One region of the Bradyrhizobium sp. LB8.2 genome, then DNA from elsewhere that is predicted to be linked to it. Evidence: predicted binding sites of a transcription regulator. Region 1 holds the regulator's gene; the other holds the start of a gene.
What was found. The regulator PhoB, encoded in region 1, activates phosphate uptake and scavenging genes when phosphate is short. The targets are predictions, from matches to a motif close to TGTCATNNANCTGTCAT.
Positions count from the first base shown of each region.

Region 1 (5,707 bases):
CTGCCCGAGGCGCCCCCCAAGGTGACCGTGCGCAACCTGAACTTCTATTACGGCGAGCACCACGCGCTGAAGAACATCAACCTGACGCTCGGCGCCAATCGCGTCACGGCGTTCATCGGCCCGTCGGGCTGCGGCAAGTCGACCCTGCTGCGCATCTTCAACCGGATGTACGACCTCTATCCGGGCCAGCGCGCCACCGGTCAGCTCATGCTCGACCAGACCAACATCCTCGACCCCAAGCTGGACCTCAATTTGCTGCGCGCCCGCGTCGGCATGGTGTTCCAGAAGCCGACGCCGTTCCCGATGACGATCTACGAAAACATCGCGTTCGGCATCCGTCTCTACGAGAAGATATCAAAGTCCGAGATGGACGGCCGGGTCGAGAAGGCGCTGCGCGGCGGCGCGCTGTGGAACGAGGTCAAGGACAAGCTCAACGCCTCCGGCCTGTCGCTCTCCGGCGGCCAGCAGCAACGCCTCTGCATCGCCCGCACCGTCGCGGTGCGGCCCGAGGTGATCCTGTTCGACGAACCCTGCTCGGCGCTCGACCCGATCTCGACCGCCAAGGTCGAGGAGCTGATCCAGGAGCTTTCCGAGGACTACACGATCGCGATCGTCACCCACAACATGCAGCAGGCGGCGCGCGTCTCCGACAAGACCGCCTTCATGTATCTCGGCGAGCTGATCGAGTTCGACGACACCAACAAGATCTTCACGTCGCCGACCGACCGGCGCACGCAGGATTACATCACCGGCCGGTTCGGCTGAGGAGACGCGACATGGGTTCTGAACATACCGCAAAGGCCTTCGACACCGACCTCCAGGAACTCACCCGGCTGGTTGCCGAGATGGGCGGCATCGCCGAGCGCATGATCGTCGATTCCGTCGACGCGCTGATCCGCCGTGACGTTCCGCTCGGCCAGCGCGTCGTCACCATCGACACCGAACTCGACGCGCTGCAGAAGCGCATTGAGGAGCGCGCCGTGCTCACCATCGCCCGCCGTCAGCCGATGGCGGTCGATCTGCGCGAGATCGTCGGCGCCATGCGCGTCGCAACCGATCTCGAGCGCATCGGCGACCTCGCCAAGAACATGGGCAAGCGCGTCGCGGCGCTGGAGACGGATTTTCATCCGCTCAAGCTGTTCCGCGGCCTGGAGCACATGACAGACCTCGTGCAGCAGCAGGTCAAGTCGGTGCTGGACGCCTATGCCGCACATGATTTGCCGGCGGCGATGGCGGTGTGGAAGGGCGACGAGGAAGTCGACGCCATCTGCACTTCGCTGTTCCGCGAGCTCCTCACTTACATGATGGAGGATCCGCGCAACATCTCGTTCTGCATCCATTTGATGTTCTGCGCCAAGAACATCGAGCGGATCGGCGACCACGCCACCAACATCGCCGAGACCGTGTTCTACATGATCGAGGGCCAGGCGATCACCGACAAGCGGCCGAAGGGCGATATGACGACCTTCGCCAGCTCGATACCGAACACCTAGGGAGCAACGACCCAGATGGGCGCACGCATTATGGTGGTTGAGGACGAGGAAGCCCTGACCGAGCTTCTCCGCTACAACCTCGAAGGCGACGGCTATGACGTCGAGACGGTCATGCGCGGCGACGACGCCGACACCCGTCTCAAGGAGCACATTCCCGATTTGATCGTGCTCGACTGGATGCTACCGGGCCTGTCAGGCATCGAATTGTGCCGGCGGCTTCGCACCCGTCCCGAGACCAAGCAGCTCCCGATCATCATGCTCACCGCGCGCGGCGAGGAAAGCGAGCGGGTGCGGGGTCTTGCGACCGGCGCCGACGATTACATCGTCAAGCCGTTCTCGGTGCCGGAGCTCCTGGCGCGCGTGAAGGGCCTGCTGCGGCGCGCAAGCCCCGAGCGGCTCGCCGCCGTGCTCGCCTTTGGCGACATCGAGCTCGACCGCGACAAGCGCCGCGTGGCGCGCTCGGGCCGGCCGATCGATCTCGGCCCGACCGAATATCGCCTGCTGGAGTTCTTCCTGGAGCATCCGGGGCGGGTGTTCTCGCGCGAGCAACTGCTCGACAGCGTCTGGGGCCGCGACATCTACATCGACGAGCGTACCGTCGACGTGCATATCGGCCGCCTGCGCAAGCTGCTCAATCTGGGCCGCGAGCAGGACCCGATCCGCACCGTCCGCGGCGCCGGCTACGCGCTGGATGATCGTTTTGCCAAGGCGGAGCAGCAGGCGTAACTCGCTTCAAGCTCCGCCGTCGTTCCGGGTCGGCACGCGCTTTTGGCACGCTTGTCCGGGACGACATCACGTGGGCCGAGGCGTCATCGTGTGACGGCGCCGCCCTTGCAGTCAGCTAAATCCGCTAGCTCAGCGCGGGCCCGGCTTCACTGGTGCGCGGCGCCGATCCGACGCCGGCTGATATGCGACGCGCGAGTGCTGGGCGCAATAGGGCAGCCCGGAAAGCGCCTTGCCGCCGCAGAAGAAGAAATCCGGCGTCGAGGGATCGCCGACCGGCCAGTGGCAGGTCGCCTCGTTCAGCTCGAGCAGCGATAGCCGCTGGCTCATCGGCACCACGTTGTCGTAGGTGACCGGTTCGGCCTCCACTTCGACCTCGAAGGCCTGTGCCAGCGCGGTGTTGCCGCGCGAGATCGGACGGGTCACCCGCATCATATGCTGCGCGGGGCGCGCCTTGCGCGGCCGGGGCGCTGCCGATGAAGGGCTCTTGGCGCGACCCGACAGGCCGAGCCTGTGCACTTTGCCGATCACGGCATTGCGGGTCACATTACCGAGCTCAGCCGCGATCTGGCTGGCCGAAAGTCCGGCCTCCCAGAGCTTTTTAAGCTGCTCGACGCGATCATCGGACCAGGTCAAAACTGTCATTGCACCCTTTCCCTCGCTGCCGGCCTGCCATCCTGGCGCCTCGCAGCGAATGCCTAAGCCTTTAAAAACCCGTGCCGCCAGAATCCCTTAAGGCTCGCCGGGCGTGACTAGAACGCCCGAACGTTTACGCCGGTACATAAGGACTTAGAGATCAGAACCACTGCACGAGATGTCGTATCTGACAATCCAAACGCTACAATATGGCGTGACTCCCGCGCAAGAGTCCGCCGACTCGCTTCCACATGTTCCGTGGTGAAATCCGCGAAATCAGCACCGCAAGACTACGGATTCAGCGTTTCGCGAGGCTTTCCGGGGCGGCATTGACACCCGTCTTCCCAAGCATAAGATAGTGACACGTGCCGCCCCGAAAAGGCGGCACGTTTCGTTTTCCGGGCCGGTCAATGGTGCGTTGCGCAATGCACGCGTCACACCGTCCGCAACATCCAAGTGACATCATGACCAACAGCGCAGCGCCGCATTTGCTCCCCGTTTTCGCCAGAACCGACCTCGGTTTCGAGCGCGGCGAAGGCTGCTGGCTGATTGCGATCAATGGCGAGCGCTATCTCGATTTCTCCTCGGGTGTCGCGGTGAACGCGCTCGGCCATGCCCATCCCGCGCTGGTCAAAGCGTTGCAGGAGCAGGCCACGAAGCTCTGGCACATGTCGAACCTGTTCCAGAGCCCGGATGGCGAGAAGCTCGCCAACCGCCTCTGCCATGAGAGTTTTGCGGACTTCGTGTTCTTCTGCAATTCCGGCGCCGAGGCGCTGGAGGGCGTGATCAAGCTGGTCCGCCATCATCACTTCTCCCAAGGGCATCCGGAACGTTACCGCATCATCACCTTCGAAGGCGCGTTCCACGGCCGCACGCTGGCGACGCTGGCCGCGACGGGATCTGCAAAATATCTGGAAGGTTTTGGTCCGCCGATGGATGGCTTCGACCAAATCCCGCATGGCGATATCGAGGCCGTGAAGAAAGCGATCGGTCCGCAGACCGCCGGTATCCTGATCGAGCCGATCCAGGGCGAGGGCGGCGTGCGCTCGGCAACCCCGGCCTTCCTCAAGGCGCTGCGCCAGCTCTGCGACGACAAGGGCTTGCTGCTCGCGTTCGACGAGGTGCAGACCGGCATGGGCCGCACCGGCGATCTGTTCGCACACCGCCGTCTCGGCGTGACGCCCGATGTGATGTCGCTGGCGAAGGCGCTCGGCGGCGGCTTTCCGATCGGCGCGGTGCTGGCGACCGCGGATGCGGCGGCCGGCATGGGGCCCGGCTCGCACGGCTCGACCTTCGGCGGCAATCCGCTCGCGATTTCGGCTGCGAACGCCGTGCTCGACGTCATGCTCAAGCCCGGCTTCTTCGACCACGTGCAGAGAATGTCGCTGCTGCTCAAGCAGAAGCTCGCCTCCGTGATCGATCGTCATAGCGATGTCGTCAGCGAAGTGCGCGGCGAGGGCCTGCTGATCGGCATCAAGGCGGTGGTGCCTTCAGGCGATCTCGTTGCAGCCTTGCGCGAAGAAAAACTGCTCACTGTCGGCGCCGGCGACAATGTCGTGCGTTTCCTGCCGCCTTTGATCGTCACCGAAGCCGAGATCGAGGACAGCGTTGGGCGGCTCGAACGCGCCTGCACCGCGTTGTCCGGCAACAAGCGGGCGGCAAGCTGATGAGCAAGTCGCCCAATAAAGCACCGAAGCACTTCCTTGATATCGACGCGCTGCCGCTGTCGGAGCTCAAGAGCATGCTGGCCGCGTCCTCCGCGATGAAGGCGAAGCAGAAGGCGCATCAGCCGGTCAGGCCGCTTGAAGGCAAGACGCTGGCGATGATTTTCGAGCGCCCCTCGACGAGGACGCGGGTGTCGTTCGATGTCGCCATGCGCCAGCTCGGCGGCGAACCCATCATGCTCACCGGCGCGGAGATGCAGCTCGGCCGCGGCGAGACCATCGCCGACACCGCGCGCGTGCTGTCGCGCTATGTCGACGCCATCATGATCCGCATTCTCAATCACGATGCCCTGCTCGAGCTCGCGGCGAACGCCACCGTCCCTGTCATCAACGGCCTGACGCGGCGTTCGCATCCCTGCCAGGTGATGGCTGATCTCATGACCTATGAGGAGCATCGCGGCCCGATCGAGGGCAGGACTGTGGCCTGGACCGGCGACGACAACAACGTGCTCGCCTCCTGGGCGCACGCCGCCGAACGCTTCAAGTTCCAGCTCAACGTCGCGACGCCCCCGGAGCTCGCGCCGAAAAAGGCGATGCGCGATTTCATCAAGGCGACCGGCGCGCCGATCATGCTCGGCAGCGATGCCGAAGCCGCCGTGCGCGGCGCCGATTGTGTCGTCACCGACACCTGGGTGTCGATGGGCGACAAGGAAGGCGAGCATCGCCACAACGTGCTCAAGCCTTATCAGGTCAACGCCCAGCTGATGTCGCTGGCCAAGCCCGATGCGCTGTTCATGCACTGCTTGCCGGCCCATCGCGGCGAGGAGGTCACCGACGAGGTGATCGACGGTCCGCAATCCGTCGTGTTCGACGAGGCCGAAAACCGCCTGCACGCGCAGAAGGGCATTCTGGCCTGGTGCTTCGACGCGGTGAAGTAGGCGCGGGGCGCGCGGTGAAGGCGAAGTCGGTTTGTTTCGCCGTCCTGGATTTCGCCGGGACGGCACCGAACTTGCAGTATCGTGTGTAACTATAACTGCGCCCGGAACACGCGGCCCGCGCCCCCTTCCATTTCCGCCCTCCGACCCCAGATAAAGCGCCATGATTTCCCAATCCCCTGACATGAAAACCGGGCCCGAAGGCCCGGTTCGCGCACCATCCGCGGTTCCGGTCGACGACGCCGTGCTGCCCTAC
Region 1 covers NZ_JBEPQV010000007.1:198,440-204,146, forward strand. The annotation lists gene pstB (phosphate ABC transporter ATP-binding protein PstB) at 1-765, shown strand, start outside; gene phoU (phosphate signaling complex protein PhoU) at 777-1,493, shown strand; gene phoB (phosphate regulon transcriptional regulator PhoB) at 1,509-2,219, shown strand; gene ABIB06_RS11795 (GcrA family cell cycle regulator) at 2,349-2,861, opposite strand; gene ABIB06_RS11800 (aspartate aminotransferase family protein) at 3,317-4,519, shown strand; gene argF (ornithine carbamoyltransferase) at 4,519-5,454, shown strand; gene ABIB06_RS11810 (Hsp33 family molecular chaperone) at 5,615-5,707, shown strand, end outside.

Region 2 (5,707 bases), on a different contig from region 1:
TTGCGGCCGTAGCCGCGCTGGGTGGAATAGCCCATCGCCAGCAGAAAACCTTCGTCGCCACGCGCGAGGTTCTGCAGGCGCAGGTCACGATCCGCCGGAAAATTGAGCGGCTCGCGAGTGAGGTCGCCGACGCTGGCGCCCTCCTCGGCCTGCGGCGAAGATTCGATCAGACCGTCGCGGCCGAGGATGTCGGTCACCCGCGGCGTTGGCGCTGTCGACGCTTCGGCCGTCGCCGGCGCTTCCGGCACAAAGCCCTCGGCGAGCGAGGGATCGAGCAGGCGGTGGGTATAATCGAAGGTCGGCCCGAGGATCTGGCCGCCGGGAATGTCCTTGAACGTCGAGGACACCCGCCGCTGCACCCGCATCGCGCCGGTCTCGACCGGCTCGCTGGCGCCGAAGCGCGGCAACGTGGCGCGGAAGGCGCGGACCAGGAAGATCGCCTCGATCAGATCGCCGCGCGCCTGCTTGATTGCGAGCGCCGCGAGCTCGCGGTCATAGAGCGAGCCTTCGCTCATGACGCGGTCCACGGCGAGGCCAAGCTGCTCCGAGATCTGGTCGAGGGAAATTTCCGCAACGCTTTGGTCGCCGCGCCGCGCACTGGCGAGCAGGCGATGGGCGTTCTCGATGGCGCGTTCGCCGCCTTTGACTGCGACATACATGCGGCTAGCTTCCCTTGTTCACGACACGCGTGGTGCGGGGGATCGCAACCACGGCGTCCTCGGCGACCAGCACCACATCGGTGCCGCGCGGAAACAGCGTCTCATTGACGCGCAGGCGCTCGAACAGGTCGAACGGCCTGATCGAGGCCTGGAGCGTCGCGACACCGTCGATGCCGGGGCCGCGCAGCTCGAAGCTGCGCCCTGAGTCCAGGCTCTCGACCTGAAGGATCAATGTGGTCGAACGATCCGGATATTCGCTGGTGCCGAGCGCGAAGCGCTCGAGCGAAGGCAGTGCTCCGCCGTCGCTGATCAGCGCGAAGCCTGCGATCGAGGAATCCTGCACGACCGGCGCGCCGGTGTGGAACTTCAGCCATTTTGTCACGTCGGTGCTTTCCGACATGCGCGCATCGAGCCAGAGCGGCGTGTCGTGGTCGAACAGCGTCAGCGCGATCGCGGCGGTGCCGCGCATCATCGTATGAGGCGCTCCTGATGTCGGCACGATGCGCTGGACCGACCCCGGCCGAGCCATCGCGTCCATGACGGAACGAAAGGTCGATTGCGCCGACAGCACCTTGTCGGCGAACCCCGGCGGCAGTTCCGCAATCGTGGTCATGATCTCACCCCTCACCGCGCACCATGGTGTAGAAATCAACCTTCGTCGCGGCGGTCTCGGCCGCCGCCTGCTTGCGCCTGACCATAAGCTGCTCACGCAACGGCGCGATAATTTCCCGCTCCACCGCATCGCCGAAATCGCTGGACTGCACCAGCGCATCGCACAGCGCGATCAGCCGCGCCTTCTCACCGTCGCGACCAAGCGTGTAACCGAAGCCGACCTCGCCGCTCGCGAGCCTGATCGCGGCGCGCGACACCGTGGCTTCGCCGAGGTTGAACGGCGCACCGTCGCCGCCGACCCGGCCGCGCAGCATGACGAGGCCATTTTCCGGCGCACGCAAATCCTGATGCGCCGGCAGGGCGAGAGCGCGGAGGCGAGCGGCGATCTCGCCCGCCTCCGCGTGCGCCAGCACGGCCATTGCGGCCTTGCGCCGGGCTTGCTGATTGTTGTGCTGGGTCACCAAATCCACCGAACCTGTTTGCCGAACTTGTCGAATCCAAGTTGTCTATGATACTAGACAACTTGATACCGGAGCGCCATGACTGTTTCGTGACAAGGGCGTGATTTCTGGAGTAGCTTCCCGGCCACATGAGCATTCAGGACACAGCCTTCTCGGGCGTCGCGTTGTGGCGCCTCGTTGCCGACGGCATCGAGCGCGGCATTGCCGACGGCCGCTTTGCGGCTGGCGACAAGTTGCCGGGCGAGATGGAGATCGCCGAAACCTATCGCGTGAACCGCCACACGGTGCGGCGCGCGTTGGCCGCGCTTGCCGAGCGCGGCATCGTGCGGGCCGAGCGCGGCAGCGGAACCTATGTCGAGGCGCAGAAGCTCGCCTATCCGCTGCGCTCGCGGACCCGCTTCTCCGAGATCGTCGGCGCGGACGGCCGCGAACCGCATGGCCGGTTGATCGAGGCGTCCGATGATGCCGCGACCCGCGAACTCGCGCGGGAACTTGGATTGAAGGCCGGCGCACCACTGGTGCGGATCGAGGCGATGCGCCTCGCCGACCGCACGCCGATCTGCGTCTCCACCACCTGGCTGTCGGCGGAATTGTTTCCGGGGGCGGGCAATGTATTCGCCGCGACGCGCTCGATGACGAAACTGCTCGAGCATTACGGCGTCCGCGACTATCGGCGCGGCGCGACCCGCATCACCGCCGGCATCGTGGACGCAACCGACGCAGCACGGCTCGATCTGGCGCTGGGACGTCCGATCCTGGTGGTCGACGCGACCGACCACGACCTCGACGGCAAGCCGCTGGTCACCAAGCATTCGCGCTTCGCCGCCGAGCGGGTGGAGTTTCTGGTGGAGTCGTAGCAACCATGAAATGGAGGCTACGGTGTCTGCGATTAAGCCACCGCCCTTCGCCCGATGATGGCGAAGCGCAGCTTGCTTGAGACGAAATCGATCGCGGCGACCGCGACCAGAATCATCAGGATCAGAAACGACACCTTCTGCCATTCCAGCACCCGGATCTGCTCGGCGAGCTGGAGCCCGATGCCGCCGGCGCCGACGATGCCGATGATGGTGGCCGAGCGCGTGTTGGATTCGACGAAATAGAGCACCTGGCCGGCGATGACCGGCAGGACCTGCGGCAGCAAACCGAAACGGATCTCGTGCAGCGCACTGCCGCCGGACGCGCGGATGCCTTCGACCTGCTTCTGGTCGGCGCCCTCGATCGCCTCCGAGAACAGTTTTCCGAAGGCGCCGAAATCGGACACGGCTATGGCGAGCACGCCGGCAAACGGGCCGAGCCCGACCACGTTGATCCACACCAGCGCCCAGATCAGGGTATCGACGCCGCGAATCGAATCCAGGAAACGTCGCACCGGGAAGCGCAGAATGCTCGACGGCACCACATTGCGGGCGGCCAACAGGCTGACCGGAAGCGCGAACACGGCGGCAAGCGTCGTGCCGAGCAGCGCAATCGACAGCGTCTCGCCCAGTGCCTTCAGATAGATCGGCAGCGACGAGCCGGGATCCGGCGGGATCATCATCAGGCTGATCCAGCCGAGTTGGTTGAGGCCTGCGAAAAACCGCGACGGCGAGAAATCGAGATCGACGAGGCCGTAGACCAGGATCGCGAACGCCGCGACGATCATCGCCGGCATCGCAAGCCGCGCCGAGGCCGGCCGGTCGAACATTTCAGGATAGCGCGCGCGAAGCGCTGCGGTGTCGATCTCCTGCCGCCCCGTCACGTCCGCGTCTCCCTGCCGAACAGCCGGCCGCGCAGCCAGCCGGTGCTGATGTCGATGACGAAGACCGTGACGATGATGGTGAGCAGGATCGCGCTGACGTCCGAGTAATAGAACTTGCGGATGGCGACGACGAGCTCCTGGCCGATGCCGCCGGCGCCGACGAAACCCATCACCGAGGCTTCCCGGACATTGACCTCGAAGCGCAGCAGCGCGTAGCTGGCATAGCCCGCAGTCACCTGCGGCACGACGGCAAAGCGCATGCAGGAGAGCCAGCTCGCACCGGTCGAGCGGATGCCTTCGACCGGCTTCATGTCGGCGTTCTCGACGATCTCCGAGAACAGTTTTCCGAGCGAGCCGGTGGAGTGGATCGCGATCGCGAGCACGCCGGCCATCGGCCCGAGCCCGAAGGCGATCACGAAGATCAGCGCGAAGACGATACCGGGCACGGTGCGGGCGAATTCGAGCAGGCGGCGCACCGTGAAGCGCAGCCAGGGCGACGGCGAGGTGTTTTCGGCCGCGAAGAAGTTGAGCGCGAAAGCGAACGTTGCGCCGATCAGCGTGCCTACATAGGAGATCAACAGCGTCTCGCCGAGCATCCTCAGCCATTTGCGCCAGCCCCACAGCCACTCGCCGACATCGGTCCAAACCCGCTGGCCATTGTCGAGCGTGAAGATGCGGTCGAAATAGCTGAGGAAGTTGCCGTAGTGGGCGATGAGGGTGCGCAGGTTCACTTCCGCGCCGATCGCGGCGAGAAACAGTGCTGCGGCGAAGATCACGGCTCCAAACAGGAGTCGGAGCCGCTTGCGCGCGACCGCCTGGCGATAGGCGGCGTTGAGCACGGCGAGCTGCTGCTCGGGGAGGATCGAAACCGCGACGGTCATCTGGCCAGGAAAAATGGTCGATCAAAGAGAAAGAGCCGGGTCCATCGACCCGACTCCAATGCCATCGTCCTGAAATCAGGACGCCTTCTTCTTACGCAGTGCATCGACGAACTTGATCAGCTCGATCGTGCCATCCCAGTCCTTGGTGGTGGCGGGATGAAAACCCTTCTTCTGGCCATCCTGGAGGCGATCGAAGGCCGCCTTGTCCTTGGCGGGCGCGTCGAAGAACGCCTTTGCGATGGCCGCCTTCGCCTCTTCCGGCAGGTCCGAATTGTAGGCGTAGGGGCCGTTGATGATCGGCGCCGACTTGTGGATGATGCGGAAATCGTCCTTCTTCATCGGCGAACCGTCGGCATTCTTCAACATGCCCTTGGTCAGCATCTGCGCCAGCGTCGAATCGTCATCGCTGGTCCACTGGTTGGCCGCAACGTCGACGGTGCCCTGCGCGAGCGCCAGGATCGCATTCTCATGGCTGCCGGTGAAGACGACCTTGCCGAAATAGGTGTCGGCGTCCGCGATGCCCATCTTGTCAAGCTCGAAGCGCGGCACGTTGTTGCCGGAGGTCGAGTTCGGATCGACGAGGCCGAGATTCTTGCCCTTGAGCTGATCGACGCTCTTGTAGGGGCTGCTCGCCTTGACGAAGAACACGGAGTAGTAGCCGGTCGAGCCGTCGGCGTTGATGTCGTTGGCGAAGGCGTCGGTCTTGACGCCGGTCAGGCGGGCGCGTGCGAACGAGGCCGAGCCATAGCTCGCGATATGGATGTTGCCGGCGCGCTGGCCTTCGATGACGGCGGCGTAGTCGTTGGCGATGCGCAGCGTGACCTTCACGCCCAGTTCGTTGGAGAGATAGTTCATGAACGGCGCCCAGCGCTCGGTAACGCCCGAGGCGTTTTCCGCCGGAATGACCGCGAAGGTCAGTTCGGGATATTTGGCTTTCCAGTCGTCGGCGGAGGCTGAGGTCGTGAACGCGAGCGCGGCGGCGCCGGCGAGAACTAGTCTACGAGTGATCATGATAGCCTCTTCATCGGTTGGGGTCGGTTGACGCAAAAACTCAAAACAAAACAGGCGCGGCTCAGGCGGCGGCCGCCGTTCCAAGTGCCGGAACGCCCTGGGGCGCCGGCACGGGCATGCCGCCCATGATTTCGGCGGCTTCGAGATCGTAGAGCTCGCGCGCAACGTAATCGGTCAACTCAGCCGGCGCGCCGTCGAACACCACGCGGCCCTGCGCCATGCCGATCAGACGGTCGCAATAGCTGCGCGCCAGATCGAGCGAGTGAAGATTGCAGAGCACGGTGATGCCGAAATGCTTGTTGATGCGCAGCAGCGCATCCATCACGATCTTGGTGTTGCGCGGGT
Region 2 covers NZ_JBEPQV010000021.1:109,883-115,589, reverse strand. The annotation lists gene ABIB06_RS24275 (carbon-phosphorus lyase complex subunit) at 1-659, opposite strand, end outside; gene phnH (phosphonate C-P lyase system protein PhnH) at 664-1,272, opposite strand; gene phnG (phosphonate C-P lyase system protein PhnG) at 1,277-1,741, opposite strand; gene phnF (phosphonate metabolism transcriptional regulator PhnF) at 1,861-2,589, shown strand; gene phnE (phosphonate ABC transporter, permease protein PhnE) at 2,622-3,470, opposite strand; gene phnE (phosphonate ABC transporter, permease protein PhnE) at 3,467-4,351, opposite strand; gene phnD (phosphonate ABC transporter substrate-binding protein) at 4,427-5,362, opposite strand; gene phnC (phosphonate ABC transporter ATP-binding protein) at 5,424-5,707, opposite strand, start outside.
Region 2: phnF (phosphonate metabolism transcriptional regulator PhnF) is a predicted target of PhoB. The motif match lies at 1,811-1,827, and genes of this name have one in related genera.